3 regions of the Kitasatospora misakiensis genome follow, and region 1 is predicted to be linked to each of the others. Evidence: predicted binding sites of a transcription regulator. Region 1 holds the regulator's gene; each other region holds the start of a gene.
What was found. Region 1 encodes HrcA, which represses chaperone genes, less so after heat shock. Its sites were predicted from a motif close to TTNGCACTCNGNNNNNCNGAGTGCNAA; they were not measured.

Region 1 (10,067 bases):
CGGAAGTCGAAGCGCTCCAGGGTGGGCCGCGGGCGCTCGTCCTCCAGCGAGGCCGCCTCGTCCCCCAGCTCGCCGACCAGCGGCAGCCTGGTCCACAGCACGCCGTCCTTGGCGGCCCGCAGGCTGCCGAACCGGCCGCCCTCCACCGGGAAGGGCACGATCCGGTCGGCGATGCCGTCCAGGTCGACCCGGGTCGCCGGCGGCGCGTCGGCCGCCCCCTCCTCGCCGTCCGCCCGGCGGGTCTTCGGCTCGTCGTCCTCCCCGCCGACCGGCCGGCCGGCCCGGCGCGGCCCGAACGGCGACGGCGTGTCGGCGGCCAGCGTGATCAGGTACGGGCGGCAGCCGTTGGGGAACGACAGGTCGAAGACGTGCGAGTCGTACACCGGGTCGAAGCTGCGCACCGAGAGGAACGCCAGGTGCCGGCCGTCCGCGGTGAACGCCGGGGAGGTGTCGACGAACCGCTGCGGGGTCGCCTCGGAGACCGTCCGGGTCGCCAGGTTGGCCAGCACGATCTGGCGCAGCGACCACGGCCCGAGGGCCGGCTGCGACCAGGCCAGCCAGGCCGAGTCCGGGCTGAACGCCAGCCCGCTGACCTCGCCGTCGGTGCTGTGCGCCAGCTCGTGCACGACGCCGTCGGCCAGCGTCACCAGCAGCACCCGGCCGTCGTGCGAGCCGACCGCCAGCTGCTTGCCGTCCGGCGAGACCAGCAGCGAACGGACCCGGCCCAGCCGCCCGCCGGCCAGCCGGCGGCGCTCGGCGCCGAGCACGGCGGGCGCGTACTCGATCGCGTCCTCGCCCTCGGCGTCGGTCACCCAGACCACGCCCTGCGTGGTGTCCTCGCCCGCCGTACCCGGCACCACCCGGGCGAGCCGGCCGCGCACGCCGGGCGTCTCGTCCAGCACGCGGGCCGGGCCCTCCCGGTGGGTCAGCCAGTGCACGGTGCCGCGCACCACCACGGCCCCGGCCCGCCCGGTGCGGTCCGGGGCGGCACCCTCCAGCCAGTACGCGGCGGACACCGGACGCGGGCGGCGGCCGGTGCGCGGGCCGGCCAGCCGGACGTCCGGGCGGTGCGGCTCGGCGCCGTCCAGGTCGTCCAGCAGCCACAGGTCGCCGGCGCTGTGCCAGACCACCCGGGTGCCGTCGGTGGTGGCGTTGCGGGCGTAGAAGCCCTCCGGGGAGGTGCTGTGCCGCCGCAGGTCGGAGCCGTCCGGAAGGCTGGAGTACAGCGCGCCGACGCCCTCGTGGTCGGAGAGGAACGCGATCCGCCCGCCGACCCAGAGCGGCGACTCGATGTTGCCGGCCAGCTCCTCGTGGACCCGCGCGAACCGCTCGGCGCCGATCCACAGCCGGCCGGTCCGCCCGCCCCGGTAGCGCTTCCACCAGGCCGGCTCGGTGCCGAACGCCGAGACCAGCAGCACCCGGTCGCCGTCCGGTTCGAAGGCCAGCCCGCCCACCGGGCCGTACGGCAGCCGCGCGGCCTCGCCGCCGTCCAGCGGCACCGCGTGCGCCCAGGTGCGGCGCAGCGAGGCCTGCCCGGCGGCGGTGGTGGCGATCGGCCGGCCGTCCGCAGTCCAGCCCCGCAGCTGGGTCTGCGCGTCGCCCCAGTGGGTCAGCCGCCGGGACGGCCCGCCGTCCACCGGGGCCACGTGCACCTCCGGGGCGCCGTCCCGGGTGGAGGTGAACGCCACGTGCCGGCCGTCCGGGGAGAACATCGGTCTGCGGACCGGACGGTGATCAGCGGTCAGCCGCCAGGCCCGGCCGCCGTCCAGCGGGGCGAGCCACACGTCGTTCTCGGCCACGAAGGTGATCAGGTCACCGTGCAGGTGCGGGTGGCGCAGGTAGGCGCCCTGGGGAGTGCTCCTGGATTCGCTCACACCGCCCACCCTAGGCATCCGGGCCGGCTGTGCGCCCGCACTTCGCGGACCGCGAACCCCTACGGGGGACTGGGCCGTCAGGCCCAGCGGCCGGTCCGGCCCAGCAGCAGCGCGCCGGCCGCCACGCCGGCGGTGGAGGTGCGCAGCACCGACGGGCCGAGCCGGTACGGCTTCGCGCCGCCCTCGGCGAAGGCGGCCAGCTCCTCCGGGGAGACACCGCCCTCCGGGCCGACCACCAGCACCAGGTCCCCGGTGGCCGGCAGCACGGCCCCGGCCAGCGGCTCGGCGCCGTCCTCGTGCAGCACGGCCGCGAAGGAGGCGCCGATCAGCACCGGGGCCAGCTGCCGGGTGGTCATCACGTCGCGGACCACGGGGAAGCGCAGCCGGCGGGACTGCTTGCCGGCCTCCCGCGCGGTGGCCCGCCACTTGGCGAGCGCCTTGCCGCCGCGCTCGCCCTTCCACTGGGTGATGCAGCGCGAGGCCGCCCAGGGGATCACCACGTCCACGCCGACCTCGGTCATGGTCTCCACGGCCAGCTCGCCCCGGTCGCCCTTGGGCAGCGCCTGGACGACGACGATCCGCGGCGCCGGCTCCGGCTCGCGGCGCACGGCCGCCACCGTCACGTCGATCTCGTCCTTGCCGTGCACCGCCGCGACGGTGCCGTCCACGCCGAGGCCGAGCCCGTCCGTCAGGGTGACCGCCTCGCCCGGCTCCAGCCGCTTCACGGCGGCCGCGTGCCGGCCCTCCGGCCCGTCCAGCCGGACCAGCGCGCCGGGCGCGGCGGCGGCGATCCGCTCGGTCTCGACGACGAACACGGGCGCGGTCATGCGGGGAACCTCCGGGGTGGGAACGGGAACGGGGACGCGAAAGGGGTGCCGAGGAAGCCTCGGCACCCCCGCGCGGGACGGCTACCGGCCTACCGGCCGTTGAAGGCGTCCTTCAGCCGGGAGAACAGCCCCTGCTGCCCGGGCGCGAACTGGCCGGACGGCCGCTCCTCGCCGCGCAGCACCGCCAGGCGGCGCAGCAGCTCCTCCTGCTCGGCGTCGAGCTTGGTCGGCGTCTGCACCTCGACGTGCACTATCAGGTCACCGCGCCCGCCGCCGCGCAGGTGGGTGATGCCCCGGCCGTGCAGCGGGATCGACTGGCCGGACTGGGTCCCGGGCCGGATGTCGACCTCCTCGACCCCGTCCAGGGTCTGCAGCGGCACCTGGGTGCCGAGCGAGGCCGCCGTCATCGGGATGGTGACGGTGCAGTGCAGGTCGTCGCCGCGCCGCTGGAAGACCGTGTGGGCGGTCTCGGCGATCTCGACGTACAGGTCGCCGGCCGGGCCGCCGCCGGGGCCGACCTCGCCCTCGCCGGCCAGCTGGATCCGGGTGCCGTTGTCGACACCGGCGGGGATCTTGACGGTCAGGGTGCGGCGGGCGCGGACCCGGCCGTCGCCGGCGCACTCCGGGCACGGGGTCGGCACGACGGTGCCGAAGCCCTGGCACTGCGGGCAGGGGCGCGAGGTCATGACCTGGCCCAGGAAGGACCGGGTGACCTGGGAGACCTCGCCCTTGCCGCGACACATGTCACAGGTCTGCGCGGAGGTGCCGGGCGCGGCGCCCTCCCCGCTGCAGGTGGTGCAGGTGACGGCCGTGTCGACCTGGAGCTCCTTGGTGGTGCCGAACGCGGCCTCCTCCAGGGTGATCTCCAGCCGGATCATGGCGTCCTGGCCGCGCCGGGTCCGCGAGCGCGGACCGCGCTGCCCGGAGGCGGCGCCGAAGAAGGCGTCCATGATGTCGGAGAAGCCGAAGCCCGCCGCGCCCGCGCCGAAGCCCGCGCCGGCCCCGCCGTTCGGCGAGAGCGGGTCGCCGCCGAGGTCGTAGACCTGACGCTTCTGCGGGTCGGAGAGCACCTCGTAGGCGGCGTTGATCTCCTTGAACCGCTCCTGCGTCTTCGGGTCCGGGTTGACGTCCGGGTGCAGTTCGCGTGCCAGGCGCCGGAACGCCTTCTTGATCTCGTCCTGCCCCGCATCCCGTCGGACGCCGAGTACCGCGTAGTAGTCCGTGGCCACCAAATGCTCCGCTTGTTCCGCCTGTAAGAGTGCTTGCGACTTCGGGCGCCGTCGGCTGTCCGACGACCCCGTTCCTACGACTCGGCCAGGATCTGGCCCACGTACCGTGCCACCGCTCGCACCGCCCCCATTGTGCCCGGGTAGTCCATCCGGGTCGGACCGATCACACCCAGTTTGGCCACGCTCTCGTCGCCCGAACCGTAACCGACCGAGACGACCGAGGTGGAATTCAGCCCCTCGTAGGCATTCTCCCTGCCGATCCGGACCGTCATCCCCGCGTCCGCGGTCTCACCCAGGAGGCGGAGCAGGACGACCTGCTCCTCCAGCGCCTCCAGCACCGGCTGGATGGTCAGCGGGAAGTCGTGGCCGAAGCGGGTCAGGTTGGCCGTACCGGCCAGCATGATCCGCTCCTCCCGCTGCTCGGCGAGCGTCTCGAAGAGCGTCGCCAGCACCGTGGACACGGTCGGCCGGTCGGCCGCCTCGAACAGGGCGGGCAGCTCCTCCAGCAGCCCCGGGACGTCCGGGAGCCGCTGGCCGGCGGCCCGTGCGTTGATCCGGCCCCGCAGGTCCGCGAGGACGGTCTCGCCGACCGTACCCGGGCAGTCCACCAGCCGCTGCTCGACCCGCCCGGTGTTCATGATCAGGACCAGCATCACCTTGGCCGGGGCCAGCGCGACCAGCTCGATGTGCCGCACCGTGGAGCGGCTCAGCGAGGGGTACTGCACCACCGCGACCTGGCGGGTCAGCTGGGCGAGCAGCCGCACCGTGCGGGCGACCACGTCGTCGAGGTCGACCGCGCCGTCCAGGAAGTGCCGGATCGCCCGCCGCTCGGGCGCGCTCATCGGCTTGACCTCGGCCAGCTTGTCGACGAACAGCCGGTAGCCCTTGTCGGTGGGGATCCGCCCGGCGCTGGTGTGCGGCTGGTGGATGTACCCCTCCTCCTCCAGCGCCGCCATGTCGTTGCGGACGGTGGCCGGGGAGACTCCGAGGTTGTGCCGCTCGACCAGGGCCTTGGAGCCGACCGGCTCCTCTGTCCCCACGTAGTCCTGGACGATCGCGCGAAGCACCGCGAGTTTGCGGTCGTCGAGCTGGCGGACCTCACCGGCCATGGGGCACGCACCTCCGTCTTCACGCGTTGTCCGTTGTGACACGCCGTTGTGGCATGTGTCCGCATTCGAGCTGTCCGGTCCGGCCCCGCAGGACCCGGCCCTGGCACTCTGAACACGCGAGTGCCAAAACCGTACCTGCCAGTGTAAGGCCCGGGTCCGACGGCAGGAACGGCCCGGCCGGGGTGATCCTGCCCGCAGTTCGCGGCGCGCGGGTGATGCCGCGGGCCCGGCCCGGTGGCAGCATCGGAAGCGGACGGCGAACGAAGGAGCAGCGATGTCGAGCTCGGGCCAGCACACCCGCTTCGCCCCCGACCGCGGCCTGACCGGCCGGATGGTGGGGACGATGTTCCTGATCGGGCTGCTGTACGTCGGATTCACCGGTCTGCTGATCGTGCTGCTGCGCGGCGCCTGGCCGATCATCGTGCTGATCTCGGGCGGCCTGTTCGTCGCCCAGTTCTGGTTCAGCGACCGGATCACCGAACGGGCGATGGGCGCCCACCGGGTCACCCCGGAGCAGTACCCGCAGCTGCACGGCGCCGTGGACCGGCTGTGCGCGCTCGCCGACATGCCCAAACCCCGGGTGGCGGTCGCCGACAACGACATGCCGAACGCCTTCGCCACCGGCCGCAACCCGCAGAACGCCGTGGTCTGCGTCACCACCGGCCTGCTGCGCCGGCTGGAACCCGAGGAGCTGGAGGGCGTGCTCGCCCACGAGCTGTCGCACGTCGCCCACCGGGACGTCGCCGTGATGACGGTGGCCGGCTTCCTCGGCGTGCTGGCCGGCGTGATGACCCGGATCGCCATGTACGGCGGCTTCCTGGGCGGCGGGCGCAGCAGCAGCAACGACTCCAACGCCGCGATCGCCGCCCTGGTGATCCCGCTGGTCTCGGTCGCCGTGTACGCGATCAGCTTCCTGCTGACCCGGCTGCTCTCCCGCTACCGGGAGCTGGCCGCCGACCGGGCCGCCGCCCAGCTCACCGGGCGGCCCAGCGCGCTGGCCTCGGCGCTCACCAAGGTGACCGGGCAGATCGCCGCCATCCCGACCCGGGACCTGCGGCAGGCGCAGGCCTACAACGCCTTCTACTTCGCTCCCGCGCTGAGCGCCCGGGAGGCCGCCACCCAGCTGTTCTCCACCCACCCGTCGCTGGAGCAGCGGCTGGCCCAGCTGGCGAGGATCTCCTCGGAGCTCGGCCGCTGACCGGTTTTCTCGCCCGACCCGTTCTCCTCTGACCGGAAGGACCGCCGTGGGCATCCTGGACGCGCTGTTCGGCCGCACCAATCCCGTGAGACCCGACCTCGACCAGCTGTTCGGCGTGCCGTCCGCCGCGCTGACCCTGGAGGCCGGGGCCGGCTTCCGGCCCACCGGGCTCGGCTCGGTCTGCTTCGCCTCGGTCGAGGGCGGCGCCTTCGACGAGGTCGAACGGCAGGTCCGGGCCCTGCTCGACGCCGACACCGAGCGCGGCGGCGTCCCCGTCGAGGCGTCCAAGGACGGGTACGGCTACTCCTGGCTGCTCGCCCGGCACGCGCCCGGCGAACTCCCGGAGCTGGTCAACGACCTGCACGCGGTCAACAGCGAACTGGAGGCGCACGGCTTCGGCCCGCAGCTGCTCTGCTCGCTGGTCGGCTTCCGCGACGCCGCCGGACGCCGCCCGCTGGCCCTGGTCTACCTGTACAAGCGCGGCACCTTCTACCCCTTCGCGCCGATGCCCGGCGGCGGGGAGAAGCGTGACAGCCCGCTGGAGCTGGAGGTCAACGCGATGCTCGGCAACGACCTGCGGCTGGAGAAGGACCTCACCCGCTGGTTCCCGGTCTGGGGCGCGCCGGGGCTGTGAGCCCGGGCCGAACTCGCCGTTCACGGGCTGACGACCCGTGGGCTCCGGGGAAATATGCTCCGGGGAAATAGACTCCGGGGAATGCGCAGCCGCCAGTACGGACCCGACCTGACCCCGCCGTGGAAGAACCAGGCCCCGGCCCCGGACGTGCCCGCCGAGCGGGACCTGGTGGTCGAGGAGGCCGCGACCGGCTTCTGCGGGGCGGTGGTGCGCTGCGAGAAGACCGCCGAGGGCCTCACCGTCACCCTGGAGGACCGGTTCGGCAAGCACCGGGTCTTCCCGATGGTCCCGCGCGGCTTCCTGCTGGAGGGCCGGGTCGTCACCCTGGTCCGCCCCTCCGGCCCCGCCCCGGCCGGCGGCCCCGGCCGCACCGCCTCCGGCTCGGTCGCCGTCCCCGGCGCCCGCGCCCGGGTGGCCCGCGAGTCGCGGATCTACGTCGAGGGCCGGCACGACGCCGAGCTGGTGGAGCGGGTCTGGGGCGACGACCTGCGGATCGAGGGCGTGGTCGTCGAGTACCTGGAGGGCGTCGACGACCTGCCCGCCATCGTCGCCGACTTCGCCCCCGGCCCGGACCGCCGCCTCGGCGTCCTGGTCGACCACCTGCTCCCGGGCACCAAGGAGCACCGCATCGCCGCCCGGGTCACCGGCCCCCACGTCCTGGTCGTCGGCCACCCCTACATCGACGTCTGGCAGGCCGTGAAGCCCGCCTCCGTCGGCATCCCCGCCTGGCCCGCCGTCCCCTGCGGCGAGGACTTCAAACTCGGCACCTGCCGCCGCCTGGCCTGGCCCGAGGACACCCCCGCCGCCTGGAAGCGGATCCTCGCCTCGGTCGACTCCTACAAGGACCTGGAGCCGGAGCTGCTGGGCCGCGTCGAGGAACTGATCGACTTCGTGACCCAGCCGGATCAGGAGTAGACCCGGAACTCCGCGGTGTCGAGGACGATGCCCACCCGGTCCAGCGGCACCGGCTCACCGAACTTGGTGGTCCGCTCGGACACGTAGTCCGGAAGCCCCGAGGCGGTCGACCGACTCGGCTCGGTCAGCAGCACGCAGACACCCTTGATCGGATCGACGATCAGGTAAACGGGCACGGCACCCTCGGCGTAGAGCTCCCGCTTGGTCCGGTAGTCGCGCAACACGCTGGTCTTCGACACCACCTCGACGACCAGGGTGACCGCCGGCGCGGGAACCAGACGACCGAGCCCCTCCGAAGCCCCCCGCTCGATCACCACCAGATCCGGCTGGGGCTCGCTGGCATCGGCGGGAAAGGCCACGTCCTGCGTCTGGAGCCGGTGCCAGCGCGTGCGCGGGATCTGGTCGACGATCGACTCGACGATGAGGTTGTGGGCCAGGTCGGGCCCCGCCATCATCACGATTTCCCCCCTGATGAGCTCGGCCTTGAAGCCTTCCGGGACCTCCAGATTCTCGAAGATCCCCGTCATCCGGTCATCGATGGCGGTCATTGCGCGCTCCCTCCGACGGCTGACACCACGTTAACGAGTCTCAGTCCACCAGGTCACGTACCACAGCGTCGGCCAGAAGGCGGCCCTGGAGGGTGAGGGCGGCGCGGCCCTCGGTGTAGGGGGTGGGGGCGAGGAGGCCGTCGGCCAGGTGCTGCCGCGCGGCCTTCAGGCCGGTCTCCGTCAGGAGGTCCAGGGGGATGCCCTCGGCGAGGCGCAGTTCCAGGAGGATCCGCTCGACCCGGCGGTCCTCGGCGGTGAGGCGCTCGTGGCCCTGGGCGGGGGTGCGGCTCTCGGCGAGCGCCCGGGCGTACTCGGCGGGGTGCTTGGCGTTCCACCAGCGGACGCCGCCGACGTGGCTGTGCGCGCCGGGGCCGGCGCCCCACCAGTCGCCGCCGGTCCAGTACAGCTCGTTGTGGCGGCAGCGGCCCTCGGGGGTGGTGGACCAGTTGGAGACCTCGTACCAGCGGTAGCCGGCCGCGCTCAGCGCCTCCTCGGCGATCAGGTAGCGGTCGGCGTGCACGTCGTCGTCGATCATCGGCAGTTCGCCGCGCCCGACCCGGGCGGCCAGCCGGGTGCCCTCCTCGACGATCAGCGAGTAGGCGGACACGTGGTCGGGGCCGGCGCCGATCGCGGCGTCCAGGGACGCCCGCCAGTCGTCGTCGGACTCGCCGGGGGTGCCGTAGATGAGGTCGAGGTTGACGTGCTCGAAGCCCGCCGCGCGCGCCTCGGCGACGCAGGCCTCGGGCCGGCCGGGGGTGTGGTGGCGGTCGAGCAGCTTCAGCACGTGCGGGCGGGCCGACTGCATGCCGAAGGAGATCCGGTTGTAGCCGCCCTCCCGCAGCTCGGCCAGGTACGCCGGGTCCACGGACTCCGGGTTGGCCTCGGTGGTGACCTCGGCGCCCTCGGCGAGCCCGAACTCCTCGCGGATCGCGGCGAGCATCCTCACCAGGTCGGCGGCGGGCAGCAGGGTCGGGGTGCCGCCGCCCAGGAAGACGGTGCGCACCGGCGGCGCGGCGTCGCCGAGCACCCGGCGGGCCAGCCGGACCTCGGCGACCACGTTGTCCGCGTAGGTCTCCTGCGAGGCGACCGTGCCGGAGGAGCGCAGCTCGGTGGCGGTGTAGGTGTTGAAGTCGCAGTAGCCGCAGCGACTGGCGCAGTAGGGCACGTGCAGGTAGAAGCCGAACGGCCGCGAGCCCAGCCCGTCGAGGGCGTGCGCGGGCAGGGAACCGTCGGACGGCACGGGTTCGCCGTCGGGGAGTGCGGAGGGCATGACCCCATTGTCCCGTACGGCGCGCCGGAGTCGGCGGGCCGTACGGGACGGGCGGGGCGGCGGGCGGCTCAGGCCTCGTTGGCGCCCGAGTACATCGCGGTGACCGCGTCCGCGTAGGTCCGCTCCACCACCGGGCGCTTGATCTTCAGGCTCGGGGTGAGCTCGCCGTGCTCGACGTCCAGGTCGCGCGGCAGCAGGTGGAACTTCTTGATCGTCTGCCAGCGCTGCAGCGAGCCGTTCAGCCGCCGCACGAAGCCCTCGATCAGCTCGTGGGTCCGCGGGTCGGCGGTCACCTCGGCGTAGGAGCTGCCGGCCATCCCGTGCTCGGCGGCCCACGGCATGATCACCGCCTCGTCCAGGCCGATCAGCGCGGTGCAGAAGTTGCGGCCGTTGCCGATCACCAGGACGTTGCTGACGAACGGGCAGACCGCCTTGAACCGGCCCTCCACCTCGCTCGGCGCGA
Region 2 (10,067 bases), on a different contig from region 1:
CGCGGACCGCGGCCACCCCCCGGTAGCCGCCGTAGCCGGCGCCGGCCACCAGCAGTACGACCAGCACGATCACGATCAGACGGGCGCGCCGGAACTTCTTCGAGCGGGGCATCTGGGTCCTTGCGGTCCTCACTGGGGGGCGGGCGGACGTGTCAAGGGCACGGGGCCGTGACAGGGCACCACATTAGGCCGACTCCGCTGGCGGCCGTGCACGGGGGACGCTCACGGTGGGATCGAAGGAGGTCAGAAGCGCTCGGCGACGGAAGGCAAGGCGGGTGAATCTAAAGACCTGGTAAAATGTTAGACTGCGTAACGATCCGCAAGGGGAGTACTTGGCGCCCCCGGTCGCCGCCCCTGACGGTCCCCCGTCCGCCCCCGCCACGTCCGAGGTGCGCCTGCGTGAATGTCGACCACCTGAACCAGCTGCTGCTCGAGTTCTCCGTGATCCTGCTGGTCGCGGTGGTCGCCGTGCGCGTCTCCACGAAATCCGGCCTGCCCAGCCTGCTGATCTACCTCGGCATCGGGGTGGCGCTCGGCCAGAACGGGCTCGGCATCTCCTTCAACAACGCCGAGCTCACCCAGGTGCTCGGCTACGCGGCCCTGGTGGTGATCCTGGCCGAGGGCGGCCTCAAGACCAACTGGCGCGAGGCCAGACCCGTGATGCCGGCCGCCACCGTGCTGGCCACCGTCGGCGTCGGGGTCAGCGTCTTCGTCACCGCGGCCGGCGCGCACTGGCTGGTCGGCCTGGACTGGCGGACCTCGCTGCTGCTCGGCGCGGTCGTCTCCTCCACGGACGCCGCGGCCGTCTTCTCCGTACTGCGGACGGTGCCGCTGCCGCGCCGGCTGACCGGACTGCTGGAGGCCGAGTCCGGCTTCAACGACGCGCCGGTGGTCATCCTGGTCGTCGCCTTCGCCACCGTCGGCGAGCCGGAGCCGTGGTACGTCCTGCTCGGCACGATCCTCGCCGAACTGGCGATCGGCCTGGCCGTCGGCCTCGCGGTCGGCAAGCTGGGCTCGTACGGCGTCAAGCACGTCGCCCTGCCGTCCTCCGGCCTCTACCCGATCGCCGTGCTGGCCCTCACCGTGCTCGCCTACGCCGGCGGCGCGCTGCTGCACGGCTCCGGGTTCCTCGCCGTCTACGTCAGCGCGGTGATCCTCGGGAACTCCAAGCTGCCGCACGGCCCGGCCGTCCGCGGCTTCGCCGACGGCCTGGCCTGGATCGGGCAGATCGGCATGTTCGTGCTGCTCGGTCTGCTCTGCACCCCCGGGACGATGGGCTCGGCCGTGGTGCCGGCGCTGGTGATCGGCACGGTGCTGGTCTTCCTCGCCCGGCCGCTGTCGGTGGTGCTGACGCTCACCCCGTTCCGGCTGCCGCTGCGCGAGCAGGCCCTGCTCAGCTGGGCCGGCCTGCGCGGGGCGGTGCCCATCGTGCTGGCCACCATCCCGATGGTGTCCGGCGCGCCGCTGGCGCAGGACGTCTTCAACATCGTCTTCATCCTGGTCGTGGTCTTCACCCTGCTCCAGGGGCCGACCCTGCCCTGGGTCGCCAAGGGCCTGCGGATCGGCGAGGGCTCGATGGGCCAGGACCTCGGCATCGAATCGGCGCCGCTGGAGAAGCTGCACGGGCACCTGCTGTCCGTCGCGCTGGCGCCGGACTCCCGGATGTCCGGCGTGGAGATCGGCGAGCTGCGGCTGCCGACCGGCGCGGCGGTGACCCTGGTGGTGCGCGAGGGGAGCAGCTTCGTGCCCGACAAGGCGACCGTGCTGCGCGGCGGGGACGAGCTGCTGGTCGTCACCACGGACGCGGTGGGTGAGGCGGCCGAGCGGCGACTTCGCGCCGTGGACAAGGGCGGTAAGCTGGCCGACTGGCTGCACGGGCGCGGGACCTGAAGGTCGCGCGCGGTGTTCACCTTCACTTGGCAGGACAATTTTGGATCCGTCCTGTAATGTCGAGTCCAGCGCGACATCTACGCGCGTACATTTCAGAATGGCTGATACACCACAACCCAACATCTGCCTGAAGCAGAGTTGGCGCGACCGTTCGGCGGCCGCGGCCCGACCCCGGCCCACCGCCGGACCGGCCCGGTATCTACCCCGGTCGACGCGCGAGAGGACGACTCTCGGCGCCGTCGGGGCCACCGCGTGCCCTGCCGCGCTACCAGGCAGCAGGAAGGACCGACCGTGACGGCCCGCCGAACGGTCGAGAGCGTCGAGGACGCCCACAACAGCACTGACACCGCCGGGGGCGCTACGGGCGCCGCGGGCGCCACAAGCGCCGCCGACGCCGCGCGCGCCGCCGTGCCCGCCCGGGTCGGCTACGGGGCTCTGCTGCGCACGCCCGGCGCTTGGACGTTCCTGGCCCCCGCGTTCGTCGCGCGGCTGCCCTACGCGATGCTCAGCATGGGCGTCCTGCTGCTCGTCAAGGACACCCACGGCTCCTACGGCACCGCCAGCACCGTCGCGGCGGTCGCCGCCGTCGCCCAGGCGCTGGTCGGCCCGCAGACCGGGCGGCTCGCCGACCGGTACGGCCAGGCCGCCGTGCTCGTCCCCACCGTCCTGGTGCACGCGGCCTCGGTCGGCACGCTGATCGCGCTCGCGCTCGGGCACGCGCCGGCCTGGAGCCTCTTCCTGGCCGCCGCCCCGGCCGGTGCGAGCGTCCCGCAGATCGGCGCGATGGTCCGCGCCCGCTGGATCTCCACCTTCACCGCCGAGGGCGCGTCCGCCTCCTCCGCCGCCAAGGTGGGCACCGCCTTCGCCTTCGAGTCCGTGACGGACGAGCTCACCTTCGTCATCGGCCCGATCCTGGCCGCCGCCGTCGCCACCTCGATCAACCCCTCGACCGGGCTGATCGCCGAGGCCGCGCTGACCCTGGCCGGCGGTCTGGCCTTCGCCGCCCAGCGGCGCACCGCCCCCGCCCGGGTGGTGCGCGAGCCCGGCGTCCGACAGGCCTCGGCGCTCGCCTCGCCCGGCGTCCGGCTGCTGGCCGGCACCTTCCTCGGCGTGGGCGCCGTCTTCGGCGGCATGCAGGTCTCGGTGAACGCCTTCGCCGACTCGGTCGGGCAGCACGGCGCCGCCGGCACCGTGTACGGCATCTTCGCCGGCGGCTCGATGCTGGCCGGTGTGCTGTACGGCGTGATCGCCTGGCGGCGGTCGGTCCAGCAGCGGATGGTCCTGAGCTACGGCCTGCTGGTGCTGGGCTGCTCGACGCTGTGGGCGATGCCGAACCTGGTCGCGCTCTCGGTCGCCGGGCTGGTCTGCGGTCTGGCCATCGCGCCGACCCTGATCAGCGGCTACACCCTGGTCGAGACGCTGGTCGAGGACGGCGCCAAGACGGAGGCCTTCACCTGGCTGACCGGCGCCATCGGCCTGGGCCTGGCGGTCGGCGCGATGGCGGCCGGGCGGCTGATCGACGCGCACGGGCCGTCGGTCGGGTTCCTGGTGCCGGTGGTCGGCGCCGGGCTCGGCCTGGTCGCGCTGACCACGCTGCGGGAGCTGCTGGTGCCTGCGGGGACGCGCCGCAGCACGGTGGTCGCCGGCTCGGTGGAACGGGGTGCGACGGCCCGGCTGGTGGGCGCGGCCAAGGGCTGACGCGGGGCTCGCGGCGGGGCGCGGCAGGAGCGCGGCGGGGTCGCGGCGGGGTCGCGGCTGACTCATCTCACATTCGAGTCGCTGGACTGATCCATCGGAATGCCGCATCATTGACCATCGTTAGCACTCATCAGGCGAGAGTGCCAGGAGGAAGACAAGTGCCCACGTACCAGTACCAGTGCACCGAGTGCGGCAACGGCCTGGAGGCGGTGCAGAAGTTCACCGACGAGCCGCTGACCACGTGCCCCGACTGCCAGGGACGGCTCCGCAAGGTCTTCTCGGCGGTGGGTGTCGTCTTCAAGGGCTCCGGTTTCTACCGGACCGACAGCCGCTCCTCCTCCAGCAGCTCGGTGGGCTCCGGCTCGTCGTCGAGCACGTCGTCCTCGTCGACGTCGTCCTCCTCGACCTCCTCGTCGGGCACGTCCTCGTCGGGCTCGTCGAGCCCCGCCGCGAGCTCCGCTCCGGCGGCCGGCTGACCTTCGGCCGGACCCCGGCACCAGGTCTTCGGACGGCCCGCCGTTTCCGTTTCGCACGGGTGCGGCGGGCCTTTCGCATGCCCGCGCATGCCCGCGAATGCCTGCGGACCGTCCGACGTCACCGGTGGGCCGGCCGACCCACTCGTGCGGGTGACCCTTTCCGTCCACAGCCCCGGGTTTTCCACAGGCTCGGGAAACGGAGTTCCGGCGGATCCGCGAGCGGCCCAGAGTGGGCACCGCAAGCCCGGAACCCGACCGTGGAGGTACCCGTGCGTACCGGTTCGCCCGCCCTGTCCCCCCGTCCGCTGCCGATCCCGCCGCTCCCCGCGCCGAGCGTTCCGCCCCGGCGGCCGGTGCCGCCGTTCCCGCCGATCGGGGGCCGGGCCGGTCCGCGCGGCCGGCTCCGGCAGGTGCTGAGGGCCCGCCCGCGGGTGCCGGCCGTGCTGCTCCTCGCGATGGCGGCCGCGCTCGCCCTCGGCCCGGCCTGGGCGGACCCGCCGGCGCCGGGGGCGGCGCCGCCGCTCGGCCGAACGGGTTGTCCGGCGGAGGGGGGAGAAAATCACCCGTAACCGGCGCACGACTCCGTCGTTCACGCGGCATGAAGGGCTTCAAGGAATTCCTGCTGCGCGGAAACGTCGTCGAACTGGCCGTCGCCGTGGTCATCGGTGCGGCCTTCACCAACATCGTCAACGCCTTCGTCAAAGGCGTGATCAATCCGATCGTCGGCGCGTTCGGAGCCAAGGACCTCGCGTCCTACAGCTCCTGCCTCAAGGGGCCCTGCGAGGTGAGCGCCACCGGTGAGGTCACGTCCGGGATCCCCATCCTCTGGGGCGGCGTGCTGAGCGCGGCCCTGCAGTTCCTGATCACCGCCGCCGTCGTCTACTTCTGCCTCATCCTGCCGATGACCAGGTTCACCGCCCGGCGCAAGACCCTGGCCGAGGTCCAGGTGGAGGCCGAGGCCAAGGAGGTCCTGCTGCTCACCGAGATCCGCGACGCCCTGGTCACCACGACCCGCTGAACCCCGCCGCCCTTCCCCTGACGCGCCCAGGGCCGCCGGTTTGACGGCCCTCCGGTCAGCCCCCGTGGTGCGGCGGGCGCTGGCTCAGGTACCAGTCCAGCCCTCGTCCACCGCTCTCCCCGGCCCCGGGGCGGTCACCCCAGCCGGCGTCGGTGTCGTCACGGGACTGCCGCTCCAGCGGGTCGCCGAAGATCAGCCGGGCCTTCGCCGCCGACTCCGACTCCGCCCCGGGCTTCGTCCGCTCCGGCCGTTCCGGCCGGGCCGCCGACTCGCCGCCCGTCGTGTCCTTCGCCATCTTCTCCTCCACCGCTCTCGCCGTCCTCCGCCGTGCCCCGCCGCTGATCCGTCCCTGCCCCGCCCCTGACCACCAGCCTAGAAGGCGCCGGGACGCCGGTGGGCCCGGTGCGGAGCGCTCCGCACCGGGCCCACCGGCCGGCGTCGACCCTCAACCCTCGTCACGCGGCCTCGAAGCCCGCGTGGTCGGCGATCTTCTTCAGCTCGGCCAGCGCGTGCTTCTCGATCTGGCGGATCCGCTCACGGGTCAGCCCGTGCTGCTTGCCCACCTCGGTGAGGGTGCGCTCGCGGCCGTCCTCCATGCCGTACCGCGAGCGGATGATCGACGCCGTCCGGTCGTCCAGCCGCCCGATCAGATCGTCCAGCTCCTCACGGCGGAGCATGACCATCACGGCGTCCTCCGGGGAGGTCGCGCCGGTGTCCTCCACCAGGTCGCCGAACTGGGTCTCGCCCTCGTCGTCGACCGACATGTTCAGGCTGACCGGGTCCCGCGCCCAGTCCAGCACGTCCTTGATCCGGGCCTCGGTGGTGTCCAGCTCGGCCGCGATCTCGGCCGGCTCGGGCTCCCGGCCCAGCTCCTTCGACTTCTCCCGCTGCACCCGCCGGATCCGGCCGAGCTCCTCGACCAGGTGGACGGGCAGCCGGATGGTGCGCGACTGGTCGGCGATCGACCGGGTGATCGCCTGCCGGATCCACCACGTCGCGTAGGTGGAGAACTTGAAGCCCTTGGCGTAGTCGAACTTCTCGACCGCGCGGACCAGGCCCGCGTTGCCCTCCTGGATGAGGTCCAGCAGCGGCAGACCGCTGCGCGGGTAACGCCGGGCGACGGCCACCACGAGGCGGAGGTTCGACCGGATGAAGACGTCCTTGGCGCGCTCGGCGTCCTCGGCTATCGCCTCCAGCTCCTCCCGGCGCGCGCCCTCGGGGAGCGCGCCCTCCTCCAGCAGATGCTGGGCGTACACACCGGCCTCGATCCGCAGGGAGAGCTCGACCTCCTCGGCGGCATCGAGCAGGGGTGTCCTGGCGATCTCGTCGAGGTACATGCCGACCAGGTCGCGGTCGGCCTCGAGGTTGGTCGGGCGGGCCGCGCGAGTCCGGTCGGCCCTGTCGCGAACGACGGCACGGGTGGCCATGCTTGCTCCCTTTGCTGGTGTTGCCGAGGTCTGGCTGCCTGCCCCGAGAGGGCAAGGAAGTGCGGGCCCTGCGGGGCTCACACGTAACGATCCAACGAACAGATTCCGGACAACATTCCCAAGTCGCTCAGATTCCTCCGGCAATGCAGTATCCTGCCGATTTTCACCCCGGTTCCGAACGGAGGGTGACCGGTCGGGCACTCGAAGTGCCCCCTTCGGAACCTTTCGGCGCACCCCGGCGCGCGGCCCCTCTCCGGCTCAACCCCGCGGATCCCACGCGCGTTCCCGCGCGGGCCGCGCCCACACCCCGGCGCACGCAGGTTCTCCGCACAAAAGATGCCAAATCGCTATCGCCGCAGTGCGCGATCGGCACAGGCGGCTGGGAAGGTGACAGCCATGCACCTGACCACCAGCTCGCCCACCATCACCCCGCGTGATCGCCACCTGCTCCGGCACGCGGCGCTCGCGGTCTGTTGCGCCGGGCTGTTCGCGGTCGTCGCGGCCTTGGTGCAGACCGGTTGGGGCCTGCTCGCCGGCTTCGACCACAAGCTGATCGACGACCTGCACCGCTACGCGACCGATCACACCGTGTGGACCGCCTCGGTGCAGATGTTCTCCGACATCGGCGGGACGATCACCATGCGCAGCGTGCTCGGGGCGACCGCCCTCTGGCTCTGGCTGATCGGCGCCCGGACGCTGGCCGGCTGGGTGGCGGCCCAGACCCTGGTCGGCTGGGGCGGCCAATGGGTGCTGAAGCTCTCCTTCGGCCGCTCGCGCCCGGCCTTCTCCGACCCGGTCTCGCACGCCGGCGGCCCGGCCCTCCCCTCGGGGCACGCGATGGCCTCCGCGATCACCTGTGCCGTCCTGGTCGGCCTGCTCTGGCCCCGGGCCCGCCGCGCCGGCCGGATCACCGCCTGCTCGATCGCCGGACTCACCGTCCTCGCGATCGGCTCCTCCCGGGTCTTCCTCGGCGTCCACTGGCCCAGCGACGTGCTGGCCGGCTGGCTCGCCGCCGGGATCGTCCTCGGCGCGGTGACCGTCATCGTGGAACTCGCCCGGCCCGGCGCCCTGGCCCGCGACTTCCGCCGAGTGGACTGGCGCACCCGCCCCCGCGTCCAGCGCGTCCTCGTCTCCTCCGGCCGCCCGCCCCGCGCCACCGACCCCGCCACCGACCCCATCGGCGACCCCGTCGCGGACCCCGCCACCGACCCGATCGCCGACCGCCCCGACGGCCTCCTGCGCTGACGCTCCCCCGCCCCGAGGCGGGGCCGCCGTACGAGGAGTGCCTGACCTGCCGGGCCCGGACCGGCCACGCCGAACCACGCGACCCGGGAGGCGAAACGACCGCGGCCCGGGCGGGCGAGATGATCTCACCGACCCGGGCCGCGGTCCACTGCCATCGTGTGCCCCAGGCAGGATTCGAACCTGCGACACCGGCTTTAGGAGCACAGGTGTCAGCACTCTGCGCTGACCTGCGGCTCGCCACGCTGAGCCACCGGCCGCCCAAGCCTCCGTAGATCCCCGAGACTCCCCATGATGACCCGCCCAACCTGGCACGGTCGTGGCACGCCCCGATCCCGCTTCTGGCAGGGTCTAGTTCGCCAGGACGCCAGCCATCATGATGACCTGATGGCGAAGAAGACTGGGGCCAGTCGGTGGCCGCTGATCTCCGTGTGGTTGTGGCTTGACTCGAACGGCAACCCACGCGTGTCGCTGGACCCCGTGAAGGGCGTCCAGCCTAAGCGCATCCCTGCGCCGCGCGACCCCGTTGCCCTGGGAAGTCTTGCGGCACGAGTACGGGGCGCACTCCGGGAAGCAATTGGCGTTGAGGACCCGGAAGCCGCACGAAGGGAGTTGAACCGCTTCCTCGAGGAGTTGAAGGACGCCGAGAAAGCGCACGAGGTCGAGAAGCAGCAAACGAAGCCGAGCGGCTGGCGGAGCGAACCATCACCCACACCTGTACCGGTGGATGCTAAGAGTTCGAGCATCCGCACTGTATCTGGTGGCCTTCCGACCCTTGGACGCCGCCACTGAGTCGCCCGCTCCGGCCGCACACGCAGCCGTCAGCCACCACCTATGATCAACAGGTTTTGAGCTGACGATTCTTCACACTTCGACGCGGGGCCATGGATACGATCACCCAGCTTGTGACCATTGCAGCCGTGGTGCTGGGTGGGCTGACGACCTACTTGACGAACAGCTTGATGGAACGAAGCCGACGCAAGGATGGGCTACGGCTGCGCTGGGATGAGAAGAAGCTAGACGCCTATGCCGACTACGTTGGGCGGGTTCGGACCTCGATCCACATCGCGGTGCTCCTGTATGAGCTGCGCGAAGAGATCCGGATGATGCCTCGCACGGAGCATGAGCTGGCAATGGAGCTGACCGAGGCCAGCGGCGCCCAGGCAATGGCGTTCGAGCGGGTCATGTTGCTCGCCGAAGATGAGGTGATTGAGGCAGCCCACGCCATTCAGGAAGACCTTGCCGCAATCGGCTGGCAGGCACGGGGGGTTGTCGAGGGCACCCTTGCGGGCTGGCGGACACTGCACACTGATGCGTTCAAGGCGATCAACCGGTTCCACGAGGCAGCCCGCGCGGATTTGGGCGTCCAGGGGCGGTTCGAGGGCGAGCGCCACACGGCCCGTGGACTGCTGCTGCCCGGCGCCCGCAATGCCGATGGAGCGACCGATCGGGATTGAGGTGGGCATCGAGACTGGCCCCGACGCCTGCGTTGCCGGAGCCAGTCTCGCGAGATCCACACTCAACCAGCGTCGATACGCCAGCCCTCCAGCGCCAACAATGCCTCCGCCCGCGCCTGGATGACGGCCATCCGCGCCGCCCGCTCGGTCTCGTGACTGTGCGCGGCCTGATGCGTACTCTGCCCCGGCCACTTCCGGTACAGGAGCCCGGTCTCCTCGACGAACCACCCGCGACTGACCGCGTTGAGTGCCAGCAGCAGCCCGGTGTCTTCGGATGCCGGGAGCGCCATCCATCCGCCGACCGCGAGCAACAGCTCCCGCCGGACGCACAGCGTCGCCGGATGTACCTGCGCGCGGAAGTCATGGGCCTTCCAGTGGGCCAGCACCTCTCCGCGCCCAATCGGCCCGGCCGGCGGGTCCTGGTCGAAGCCGACCGTACTCCCGTCCGGGAGAAGATCCAGGACGCGCGATGTCGTCCATGCCACGTCCGGCCGTGCGGTGAGCACAGCGGCATCACGGGCGAGAGTCCCGGGCGGCAGCATGTCATCGGCGTCGAGCACCTTCACGAACTGGCCCGTAGCCCGGGACAGGCCCATCGTCCGCGCCATACCTGCCCGACCATGCCGTCCCTGGCCGAAGCTGATACGCACGTCGTCCGGGACATACGGGACGACATCGTCAGTCTCGCCATCCTGCTGGATGACCCACTGCCAGTCCCAACCTTCCGGAAGTTGCTGCTCCAGCAAGGACTTGTAGGCATCCGCCAGGTACTCGGCAGACGGGCCGTGAACCGCCGTAATGACGGAGATGACGTTGGTCATGCTCACCACCTATCCAGAGGAGTCGTGAACACCATCTC
Region 3 (10,067 bases), on a different contig from region 1:
CGACAAGCCGGTGAAGCTCCCGCGGACCGGGCCCGTCCCGGTGTTCAGCGAGGTGCCGACGAACGACAAGGTCGTCTTCGTCACCATCGACGACGGCGCCGAGAAGGACCCGAGGTTCGTCGAGATGCTGACCGACCTCAAGGTGCCGGTCTCGATGTTCCTGACCCGCGACATCGTCAAGGACGACTACGGCTACTTCAAGCGGCTCCAGGCGCTCGGCAACCGCATCCACAACCACACCGTGGACCACCCGCAGATGAGCAGGCAGACGCCGGAGAAGCAGAAGTCCGAGATCTGCGACGACCAGGCCGCGCTCACCCAGCAGTACGGCACCCCGCCGCTGTTGTTCCGCCCGCCGTACGGGGACGGCGCCCACACGCCGGCGCTCAACACCGCGGTGCAGCAGTGCGGGCCGCGGGCGGTCGTGCTCTGGCGCGAGTCGATGCAGATCCACGACATGCAGTACCAGGCGACGGACAAGAAGCTGCGGCCCGGCGACATCGTGCTCGCCCACTTCAGGGGCCCGAAGGACCTCAAGGGCGAGACGATGACGGAGATGTTCGGGGAGCTGCTGGCCCGGATCCAGGAGCAGGGCTTCGCGGTGGCCCGGCTGGAGGACTACATCGAGGCGCCGGCCGCCTGAACCGCAGCGGCCGGGCCGGTGACCGGCCGGCCGAGCATCATCAGCGGGCCGTGGTCGGTACGGCTGAGGATGACCGTGACGGCGTTCGGGCCGGCGGGCTTCAGCTGGCGGCGCAGCTCCTCCGGGGTGATCGCCATCCCGCGCTTCTTGATCACCACCGTGCCGACGCCCCGCTCGCGCAGCAGCGCCTTGAGCTTCTTGATGTGGAACGGCAGCACGTCGGTCAGCTCGAAGGCGTGCGCGTACGGGGTGTCGACCAGCTCGTCCGAGGTGAGGTAGGCGATCTTCGGGTCGATCAGCCGGCCGTTCACCCGCTCGGCCACCTCGGCGACCAGGTGGGCGCGGATCACCGCGCCGTCCGGCTCGTAGAGGTAGCGGCCGACCGGGCCGGCCGGGGGGTCGGGCAGCTCGCCGCCGGTGAGGGTGGCCCGCTCCGGCAGCAGGGTGGCGCGGTGGCGGTGCCCGGCCCGGGTGCCGAACCAGAGCACCGCCTCCTTGACGTCGCCGTGGTCGGAGACCCACTCGGCCTCGGCGTCGGCCGGCACCGCCTCGTGCGGGATGCCGGGCGCCACCTTGAGCGCGCCGACCGGGGTCCGTCGGCCGGCCCCGATCGCCCAGGACAGCGGCGGGGCGTAGGCCTCGGGGTCGAAGACCCGGCCGCGCGAGGTGCGCCGGGCCGGGTCGGTGAAGACCGCGTCGTAGCCGGTGACGTCGACCTCGGTGACGTCCGCGCAGCGCACCTCGACCAGGTCGGCGAGGCCCAGGGCGGCGGCGTTGGCGGCGACGGCGGCGCAGGCCGCCGGGTCCCGGTCGACGGCGAGCACCTCGATGCCGGCCCGGGCCAGCGCCAGTACGTCGCCGCCGACGCCGCAGCAGAGGTCGGCCAGCCGCTTCACCCCGAGGTCGGCGAACCGGCGGGCCCGCCACTCGGCGACCTCGCGCCGGGTGGACTGCTCGACGCCGTTGGGCGTGAAGTACATGAGATCGGCGTCGGCGCCGAACTTGGCCCGGGCCCGCTGTCGCAGCCGGGCCTGTCCGAAGGCGGCCGACACCAGCTCGGCGGGGTGCTCCTTGCGCAGCCTGGTGGCCAGCGCCAGCTCCTCCTCGGGCGCGAACTCGCGCAGTTCGGCGAGCAGGGCCTGGCCCCGGTCGGTCAGCAGGGGCCGCAGGTCGTCGTTCTCCACCCGCCCATTCTCGCCGGTCGGGGCGGTGCGCGGCGGGGCGGCCCCGCAGGCGGGGGAGTGGCCCGGCGCCGTGTTCGGTGGCAGCCGGTCCGCGTGGCGTTGGCACTCTGGTTGACTGAGTGCTAACGGCCGCCTATGGTCATCACTAGCACTCCCCACCGGGGGAGTGCTAACGCGAGAATGCGTGTCTGACCCCCGCGACGGCAGACACGCGAGTTCGCCCCTACCCGTTAGAAAACCCCGTAATCTCCGAAGGGGAGCTCGGACGTGACCACCAGCAGCAAGGTTGCCATCAAGCCGCTCGAGGACCGCATCGTGGTCCAGCCGCTCGACGCCGAGACCACCACGGCCTCCGGCCTGGTTATCCCGGACACCGCCAAGGAGAAGCCCCAGGAGGGCGTCGTCCTGGCCGTCGGCCCGGGCCGCTTCGAGGACGGCCAGCGTCTGCCGCTCGACGTCGCCGTCGGTGACATCGTCCTGTACTCGAAGTACGGCGGCACCGAGGTGAAGTACCAGGGCGAGGAGTACCTCGTCCTCTCCGCCCGCGACGTTCTCGCCATCATCGAGAAGTAAAGCGTTCAGCCGCGCCCCGGATCCGTGTCCCAGTGACAGGGCGCCGGGGCGCGGCTGTTGGTTCACGTAGTCGAGCGGCCGTGCCGGCCGCACCCCCGAGGGAATAGGGAACATGGCGAAGATCCTGCAGTTCGACGAGGACGCCCGCCGCTCGCTGGAGCGCGGTGTCAACAAGCTGGCCGACACCGTCAAGGTGACCATCGGCCCCAAGGGCCGCAACGTCGTCATCGACAAGAAGTTCGGCGCTCCGACCATCACCAACGACGGTGTCACCATCGCCCGTGAGGTCGAGCTCGACGACCCGTACGAGAACCTTGGCGCGCAGCTCGTCAAGGAGGTCGCCACCAAGACCAACGACGTCGCGGGCGACGGCACCACCACCGCCACCGTGCTGGCCCAGGCCCTGGTCAACGAGGGTCTGCGCAACGTCGCCGCCGGCGCCGGCCCAGCCGCCCTGAAGAAGGGCATCGACAAGGCCGTCGCCGCCGTCTCCGAGCACCTGCTGTCGGTCGCCCGCGAGATCGAGGGCAAGGACGACGTCGCCGCCGTCGCCACCCTGTCCGCCCAGGACTCGCAGGTCGGCGAGCTGATCGCCGAGGCGATCGACAAGGTCGGCAAGGACGGTGTCATCACCGTCGAGGAGTCGAACACCTTCGGCGTGGAGCTGGACTTCACCGAGGGCATGCAGTTCGACAAGGGCTACCTGTCGCCGTACTTCGTCACCGACGCGGAGCGGCAGGAGGCGGTCCTCGAGGACCCGTACATCCTGATCAACCAGGGCAAGATCTCCTCCATCCAGGAGCTGCTGCCGCTGCTGGAGAAGATCCTCCAGGGCGGCACCTCCCGCCCGCTGCTGATCATCGCCGAGGACGTCGACGGCGAGGCGCTGTCCACCCTCGTGGTGAACAAGATCCGCGGCACCTTCAACGCGGTGGCCGTCAAGGCCCCGGGCTTCGGCGACCGCCGCAAGGCGATCCTCGGCGACCTGGCCGTCCTGACCGGCGGCACCGTGATCTCCGAGGAGGTCGGCCTCAAGCTCGACCAGGCCGGTCTGGACGTGCTGGGCTCCGCCCGCCGCGTGACCGTCACCAAGGACGAGACGATCGTCGTCGACGGTGCCGGCGAGTCCGAGGCCGTGGCCGGCCGCGTCGCCCAGATCAAGGGCGAGATCGCCAACACCGACTCGGACTGGGACCGCGAGAAGCTGCAGGAGCGCCTGGCCAAGCTGGCCGGCGGCGTCTGCGTCATCCGCGTCGGTGCCGCCACCGAGGTGGAGCTGAAGGAGCGCAAGCACCGCCTGGAGGACGCCATCTCGGCGACCCGCGCCGCGGTCGAGGAGGGCATCGTCGCCGGTGGTGGCGCCTCCCTGGTCCACGCCGCCAAGGTGCTGGACGGCGGCCTGGGCCTGTCCGGCGACGAGGCCACCGGTGTCGCGGTCGTCCGCAAGGCGCTGCACGAGCCGCTGCGCTGGATCGCCCAGAACGCCGGCCTGGAGGGCTACGTCATCACCTCCAAGGTCGCCGAGCTGGAGCTGGGCCAGGGCTACAACGCCGCCACCGGCGAGTACGGCGACCTGGTGAAGGCCGGCGTCATCGACCCGGTCAAGGTCACCCGTTCCGCCCTGGAGAACGCCGCCTCGATCGCCTCCCTGCTGCTCACCACCGAGACCCTCGTGGTGGAGAAGAAGGAGGAGGAGGCCGACAGCGGTCACTCGCACGGCGGTCACGGCCACTCGCACTGAGGCCCGAACGACTGACCGGAGGCCCGGTCCGCGCCCCGCGAGGGGTGGCGGGCCGGGCCTCCGGCCGTGTCGGGGCGGGGGTTGGCGCGGAGGTGCTCCACCGTTCAACCATCAGTTGAATTTTGCATACGGCAAAGAATGTCTTATATCTTGAGGGCATGATCGAGGCCCGCCACCTGCGCGTCCTGCGTGCCGTCGCCCGCACCGGCTCCTTCTCCGCCGCCGCCCGCGAGCTGGGCTGCACCCAGCCCGCCGTCAGCCAGCAGATGAAGGCCCTGGAGAAGTCCGTGGACACCCCGCTGGTGGTCCGCTCGGGCCGCGGGATGCAGCTGAGTGAGGCCGGCAAGGTGCTGCTCAAGCATGCCACCGGGATCCTCGCCGGACTCTCCGCCGCCGAGGAGGAGGTCGCCGCGATCGCCGGGCTGCGGGCCGGACGGGTCCGGCTGGTCTCCTTCCCGACCGCGAGTTCCACCCTGGTGCCGCCGGCCGTCGCCCGGCTGCGGGGCACCCATCCGGGGGTGCGCGTGTCGCTGGTCGAGGCGGAGCCGCCGGAGTCGCTGGCGATGCTGCGCGGTGGTGAGTGCGAGGTCGCGCTCGCCTTCCGCTATCCGCAGGCCCCCGGTTCCACCCTCACGCCGGCGCCCGCGCCCGCGCACGGCACGCCGCGGGAGGCGCGCGCCGAGGCCAATCTGGAGGCGCAGCAGCTGAGCGCCGGCGCCGACTGGTCCGATCTGGTGGCCACCCCGCTGCTGGACGACCCGCTGGTCGGCCTGCTGCCCGCCGGGCACCGGCTGGCCGGGCGCGGCGGGCCGGTGCGGCTGGCCGAGCTGGCGGGGGAGCAGTGGATCGCCGGCTGCCCGCAGTGCCGGGGGCACCTGGTGGAGCTGTGCGCGGGCGCCGGCTTCGAGCCGCGGATCGACTTCGCGACCGACGACTATCCGGCGGTGGTCGGGTTGGTGGCCGCCGGGCTCGGGGTGGCGGTGCTGCCCGGGCTGGCGCTGCAGTCGGTGCGCCCGGACGGGGTGGCGACGGTGGCGGTGCACACCGCCTCCGGGGCGCCGGCGGTGCGGCAGGTGGTCGCGCTGACCCTGCCGGACCTCGCCGAGGTGCCGGCGGTGGCGCTGATGCTGGAGCGGCTGTCGGGGGCCGCGGCCGGGCGCTGACGCCCGCCCGGGAGCCGGGCCGGGCCCGGTTGGCCGGGCTCCGGGCAGACCTCGCCCCGGGAAGACCCCCGAGAAGAAACGTTTCTTCTCGGCGGGGCGAAACCCTCGGCCTACTGCTGGACCACGCTCGGCGCGACGAGCGGAACCTCCACCAGACGGTGCCGCGAACGGCCCATCATCTCCTCGCGCTCGTCCTCGGTGAGGCCTCCCCAGACGCCGTACGGCTCGCGGACCGCCAGGGCGTGCGCGGCGCACTCGGTACGGACCGGGCAGCGCATGCAGACCTCCTTGGCGCTGGCCTCCCGTGAGCTGCGGGCCGCGCCGCGCTCTCCCTCGGGGTGGAAGAAGAGCGAGCTGTCCACGCCGCGGCAGGCTGCGGAGAGCTGCCAGTCCCAGAGATCCGCATTGGGGCCGGGGAGGCGGGAGAAATCTGCCATGGCTCATTCCCTTCAGAGGTCGTCGACCGCGGGCCGTCACCAGCGGGTTGCGCTGGAGGCGGCTTGGCGGGGCGTCCGGCGCGGTGTGGACACCTGGAAATATGACTTACGGCAACTCCATGGACAAGTCACCCACAGAGTGGCACAACAGTCAATGACCATACAAAAGCTCTAAAACCGGGCAAAGTGGGCATGACTGTCGGGCTCGCAGTAGACCGGCGCAAGCGTGGCAATCGGGTGGCCGGCGGGCGCGCGGAGTGCCTCGCGGGTGTGCGGGTCGTACGCCCACCGCGCGCGAGCTGCACAAAAGTGCGGCGTGTGCACCGCGATGCGGCTGATCGGTAACGGGTCGGCCACGTACAGTGGTGGAGATGGCCCTGAAGGCCGTAACTCATTCGAGTGACGGTCGTTGGAAGTGCGGAGGCGGTTAGCGGGCGTCGGACGTCGGGAACGATCGCGGGGAATGCCAGGCGATCAGCACGGAAGTCCGAACGCCGATCGGCCGTGTCGGAGAGGTTCGTACCAGCCAGGAGGCTCAACGTGACGCGGATCAGCTGCGGAGGACGACGGTCATGACTTCCGTTCTCGTTTGCGACGATTCCCCGCTCGCCCGCGAGGCGCTTCGCCGCGCGGTCGCGACCGTACCCGGTGTCGACCGGGTCACCACCGCGACGAACGGGGAGGAGGTCCTCCGCCGCTGGGTGGCCGACCGCTCCGATCTCGTCCTGATGGACGTCCGGATGCCCGGCCTCGGCGGGGTGGAGACGGTTCGGCGGCTGCTGTCCGCCGACCCGGGCGCCCGGATCATCATGCTCACCGTCGCCGAGGACCTCGACGGTGTCGCCCTCGCCGTCGCGGCGGGCGCGCGCGGATACCTGCACAAGGACGCCTCGCGCGCCGAACTGCGGGCCACCGTGACCCAGGCCCTCGCCGACCCGACCTGGCGGCTCGCGCCCCGCCGGCTGCGCAGCCCCGACATGGGCGCCGCGCCGACCCTGACGGCGCGTGAGATCCAGGTGCTCGAAGGCATGAGCCACGGCCGCAGCAACGCCGAGATCGGCCGCGAGCTCTTCCTCTCCGAGGACACCGTCAAGACCCACGCCCGACGCCTGTTCAAGAAGCTCGGCGCCTCGGACCGCGCGCACGCGGTGGCCCTGGGCTTCCGCTGGGGTCTGGTCCGCTGACCGCCGGCGGCGCCGCCGGTTCCGGCACGCTGCTCGCGATTGTCCGTGCGGGGGCGTGTGACGTTACGGTCCCGAGGTTGCACCATGGAGGAGTGGAGCACCTCGGGGACCAGCGGACAGGAACTGCGGCGAACCACGCAGCCGCAGGAGACTCGGCGGACGGCGCTGCGGACGGAATCGCCCACGGCGGCGGGGCGGGAGGCGGGACGGTGCAGGAGGGGCCGGTGGTGCGTACCGGAGCGGCACCGCATAACGTTCCGGTGCACAACTCCGGACGCGGTGCCGCGTTTTCCCTCACGACCAGGCACCATGGACCGATGCGTGACGACGTGACCGGGTCTCCCGGTGAGGCGGACCCGGTGGAGGCCGAGCCCCCTACGCCCGGGCCCGGCCGGGCGTACGCGGAACCGGCCGACGGGCCGGGCGCGCTCGCCGAACTGGTCGCCGCCGCCGTCCGCGGCGAGGGTCCGGCGATCGACGCGCTGCTCGCCCACGTCCACCCGCTGGCCCTGCGCTACTGCCGCGGCCGGCTGGTCCGGCTGCCCGGCGGCGCCCGCCACCACGTCGACGACATCGCCCAGGAGGTCTGCGTCGCGGTGCTCTGCGCACTGCCGCGCTACCGGGACCAGGGGCGGCCGTTCGAGGCCTTCGTCTACGGGATCGCCGCGCACAAGATCGCCGATCTGCAGCGGGCCGCGATGCGCGGGCCCGGCTCGACGGTGGTCCCGCAGGACGACCTGCCGGAGGTGCCGGACGACGCGCTCGGCCCGGAGGAGCGGGCGCTGCTCAGCAGTGACGCGGCCTGGGCCAAGGAACTGCTCTCCAACCTGCCGGCCCGCCAGCGCGAACTGGTGCTGCTGCGGGTGGCCGCCGGGCTCTCGGCGGAGGAGACCGGCGAGGTGCTCGGCATGTCGCCGGGGGCCGTCCGGGTCGCCCAGCACCGCGCCCTGAGCCGACTGCGGGCCCTCGCCGAGGAGTCGTCCTAGCCCAGGGGCCCCCTAATCCGCCCCCGAGCGGGCGAAATTGCGGAATGGCTCATGCGTGATGGGTGTTGTCAAGGGCGCACGAGGTTCCCATTCGCGGTGCCAGTACCATGGGGTATCGGCGCCTGGGCGGGTTGCCAAAGTTTCGACGGTGCGTACGGGGTTCCCCTGGAGGATCCTCCAAAGAACACCGGGCTTTCGGCGGTCCGAGCGAGTGAGCTGATGACAGCGCCCCCATCCTCAGGGCGCGAGCGGATTAGGCCGGCCACGGAAGGTACCCCCGAAATGTCTTACAACGCCGCAGGCGTACCCGAGAAGTTCGCGATGCTCGGGCTCACGTACGACGACGTCCTGCTGCTGCCGGGGGCGTCCGAGGTGCTGCCGAACCAGGTCGACACCTCCTCGCGGGTCTCCCGCAACGTGCGGGTGAACATCCCGCTGCTCTCCGCCGCGATGGACAAGGTCACCGAGTCGCGGATGGCGATCGCGATGGCCCGTCAGGGCGGCGTCGGCGTCCTGCACCGCAACCTCTCGGTCGAGGACCAGGCCAACCAGGTCGACCTGGTGAAGCGCTCCGAGTCCGGCATGGTCAGCGACCCGATCACGGTCGGCCCGGACACCACGCTCGCCGAGGCCGACGCGCTCTGCGCGAAGTTCCGGATCTCCGGCGTGCCGATCGCCGACGAGAGCGGCAAGCTGCTCGGCATCGTCACCAACCGCGACATGGCCTTCGAGACGGACCGCACCCGCCGGGTCCGCGAGATCATGACCCCGATGCCGCTGATCACCGGCAAGGTCGGCATCTCCGGCGTCGACGCGATGGCGCTGCTCCGCCGCCACAAGATCGAGAAGCTGCCGCTGGTCGACGACGACGGCCGGATCAAGGGCCTCATCACCGTCAAGGACTTCGTCAAGGCCGAGCAGTACCCGAACGCCGCCAAGGACTCCGAGGGCCGGCTGCTGGTCGGCGCCGCCGTCGGTGCCAGCGCCGAGGCCTTCGACCGCGCCCAGGCCCTGGTCGAGGCGGGTGTGGACTTCCTGGTCGTCGACACCTCGCACGGCCACAGCCACAACGCGCTGGCCTGGATCCAGAAGATCAAGTCGGCCGTCAAGGTCGACGTGGTCGGCGGCAACGTCGCCACCCGCGACGGCGCCCAGGCGCTGATCGACGCCGGCGTGGACGGCGTCAAGGTCGGCGTCGGCCCGGGCTCCATCTGCACCACCCGCGTGGTCGCCGGCATCGGCGTCCCGCAGGTCACCGCGATCTACGAGGCCGCGCTGGCCTGCCAGGCGGCCGGCGTGCCGGTCATCGGCGACGGCGGCCTGCAGTACTCGGGCGACATCGGCAAGGCGCTGGCCGCCGGTGCCGACACCGTGATGCTCGGCTCGCTGCTGGCCGGCTGCGAGGAGTCCCCGGGCGAGCTGCTGTTCATCAACGGCAAGCAGTTCAAGTCCTACCGCGGCATGGGCTCGCTGGGCGCCATGCAGTCGCGCGGGCAGGCGAGGTCCTTCTCCAAGGACCGCTACTTCCAGGGCGACGTCACCTCCGACGAGAAGCTGATCGCCGAGGGCATCGAGGGCCAGGTCCCCTACCGCGGCCCGCTCTCCGCGGTGCTCTACCAGCTGATCGGCGGCCTGCGCCAGACCATGGGCTACGTGGGTGCCGCCACCGTCGCCGAGATGGAGAGCAAGGGCCGGTTCGTCCGGATCACCTCGGCGGGCCTCAAGGAGAGCCACCCGCACGACATCCAGATGACCGTCGAGGCGCCGAACTACACCAGCCGCTGATCGCACCCGCGTCAGGAGGGCCCGTCACCCGTCGGTGGCGGGCCCTCCCGGCCGTCCGGGCACCGGTCGCAGCCGGTCCGCGGAGCGGGCGGCGCCGTGCGGCGGCGGGTGGGTGCGGGATACTGGGGGCGGCCGGGGTGACCCGGCGGGCATGAGCAACACCAGAAGAAGGGCTCGAAGTGACTGAGATCGAGATCGGGCGAGGCAAGCGCGGACGCCGGGCGTACTCCTTCGACGACATCGCCGTCGTCCCCAGCCGGCGTACGCGTGACCCGAAGGAGGTCTCGATCGCCTGGCAGATCGACGCCTACCGCTTCGAGCTGCCGTTCCTGGCCGCGCCCATGGACAGCGTGGTCTCCCCGCAGCAGGCC

Region 2: the regulator HrcA is predicted to act here: its motif matches at 3,709-3,735, upstream of ACFP3U_RS27725 (FmdB family zinc ribbon protein).
Region 3: the regulator HrcA is predicted to act here: its motif matches at 1,927-1,953, upstream of groES (co-chaperone GroES).

The regions. Positions count from the first base shown of each region.
Region 1 covers NZ_JBHSOF010000014.1:27,969-38,035, reverse strand. The annotation lists gene ACFP3U_RS13535 (S41 family peptidase) at 1-1,892, opposite strand, end outside; gene ACFP3U_RS13530 (16S rRNA (uracil(1498)-N(3))-methyltransferase) at 1,952-2,701, opposite strand; gene dnaJ (molecular chaperone DnaJ) at 2,791-3,930, opposite strand; gene hrcA (heat-inducible transcriptional repressor HrcA) at 4,005-5,039, opposite strand; gene htpX (zinc metalloprotease HtpX) at 5,314-6,237, shown strand; gene pspAB (PspA-associated protein PspAB) at 6,284-6,871, shown strand; gene ACFP3U_RS13505 (DUF3097 domain-containing protein) at 6,953-7,786, shown strand; gene ACFP3U_RS13500 (Uma2 family endonuclease) at 7,777-8,334, opposite strand; gene hemW (radical SAM family heme chaperone HemW) at 8,375-9,604, opposite strand; gene ACFP3U_RS13490 (AMP-dependent synthetase/ligase) at 9,673-10,067, opposite strand, start outside.
Region 2 covers NZ_JBHSOF010000044.1:65,567-75,633, forward strand. The annotation lists gene ACFP3U_RS27710 (penicillin acylase family protein) at 1-112, opposite strand, end outside; gene ACFP3U_RS27715 (potassium/proton antiporter) at 400-1,890, shown strand; gene ACFP3U_RS27720 (MFS transporter) at 2,299-3,588, shown strand; gene ACFP3U_RS27725 (FmdB family zinc ribbon protein) at 3,747-4,064, shown strand; gene mscL (large conductance mechanosensitive channel protein MscL) at 4,663-5,082, shown strand; gene ACFP3U_RS27735 (hypothetical protein) at 5,138-5,377, opposite strand; gene ACFP3U_RS27740 (sigma-70 family RNA polymerase sigma factor) at 5,538-6,509, opposite strand; gene ACFP3U_RS27745 (phosphatase PAP2 family protein) at 6,906-7,754, shown strand; gene ACFP3U_RS27750 (hypothetical protein) at 8,139-8,543, shown strand; gene ACFP3U_RS27755 (hypothetical protein) at 8,636-9,208, shown strand; gene ACFP3U_RS27760 (glycosyltransferase family A protein) at 9,271-10,029, opposite strand; gene ACFP3U_RS27765 (GntR family transcriptional regulator) at 10,032-10,067, opposite strand, start outside.
Region 3 covers NZ_JBHSOF010000057.1:33,797-43,863, reverse strand. The annotation lists gene ACFP3U_RS31345 (polysaccharide deacetylase family protein) at 1-643, shown strand, start outside; gene ACFP3U_RS31340 (THUMP-like domain-containing protein) at 619-1,827, opposite strand; gene groES (co-chaperone GroES) at 2,095-2,400, shown strand; gene groL (chaperonin GroEL) at 2,513-4,141, shown strand; gene ACFP3U_RS31325 (LysR family transcriptional regulator) at 4,300-5,304, shown strand; gene ACFP3U_RS31320 (WhiB family transcriptional regulator) at 5,415-5,741, opposite strand; gene ACFP3U_RS31315 (response regulator transcription factor) at 6,314-6,925, shown strand; gene shbA (RNA polymerase sigma factor ShbA) at 7,243-7,911, shown strand; gene guaB (IMP dehydrogenase) at 8,194-9,696, shown strand; gene ACFP3U_RS31300 (GuaB3 family IMP dehydrogenase-related protein) at 9,876-10,067, shown strand, end outside.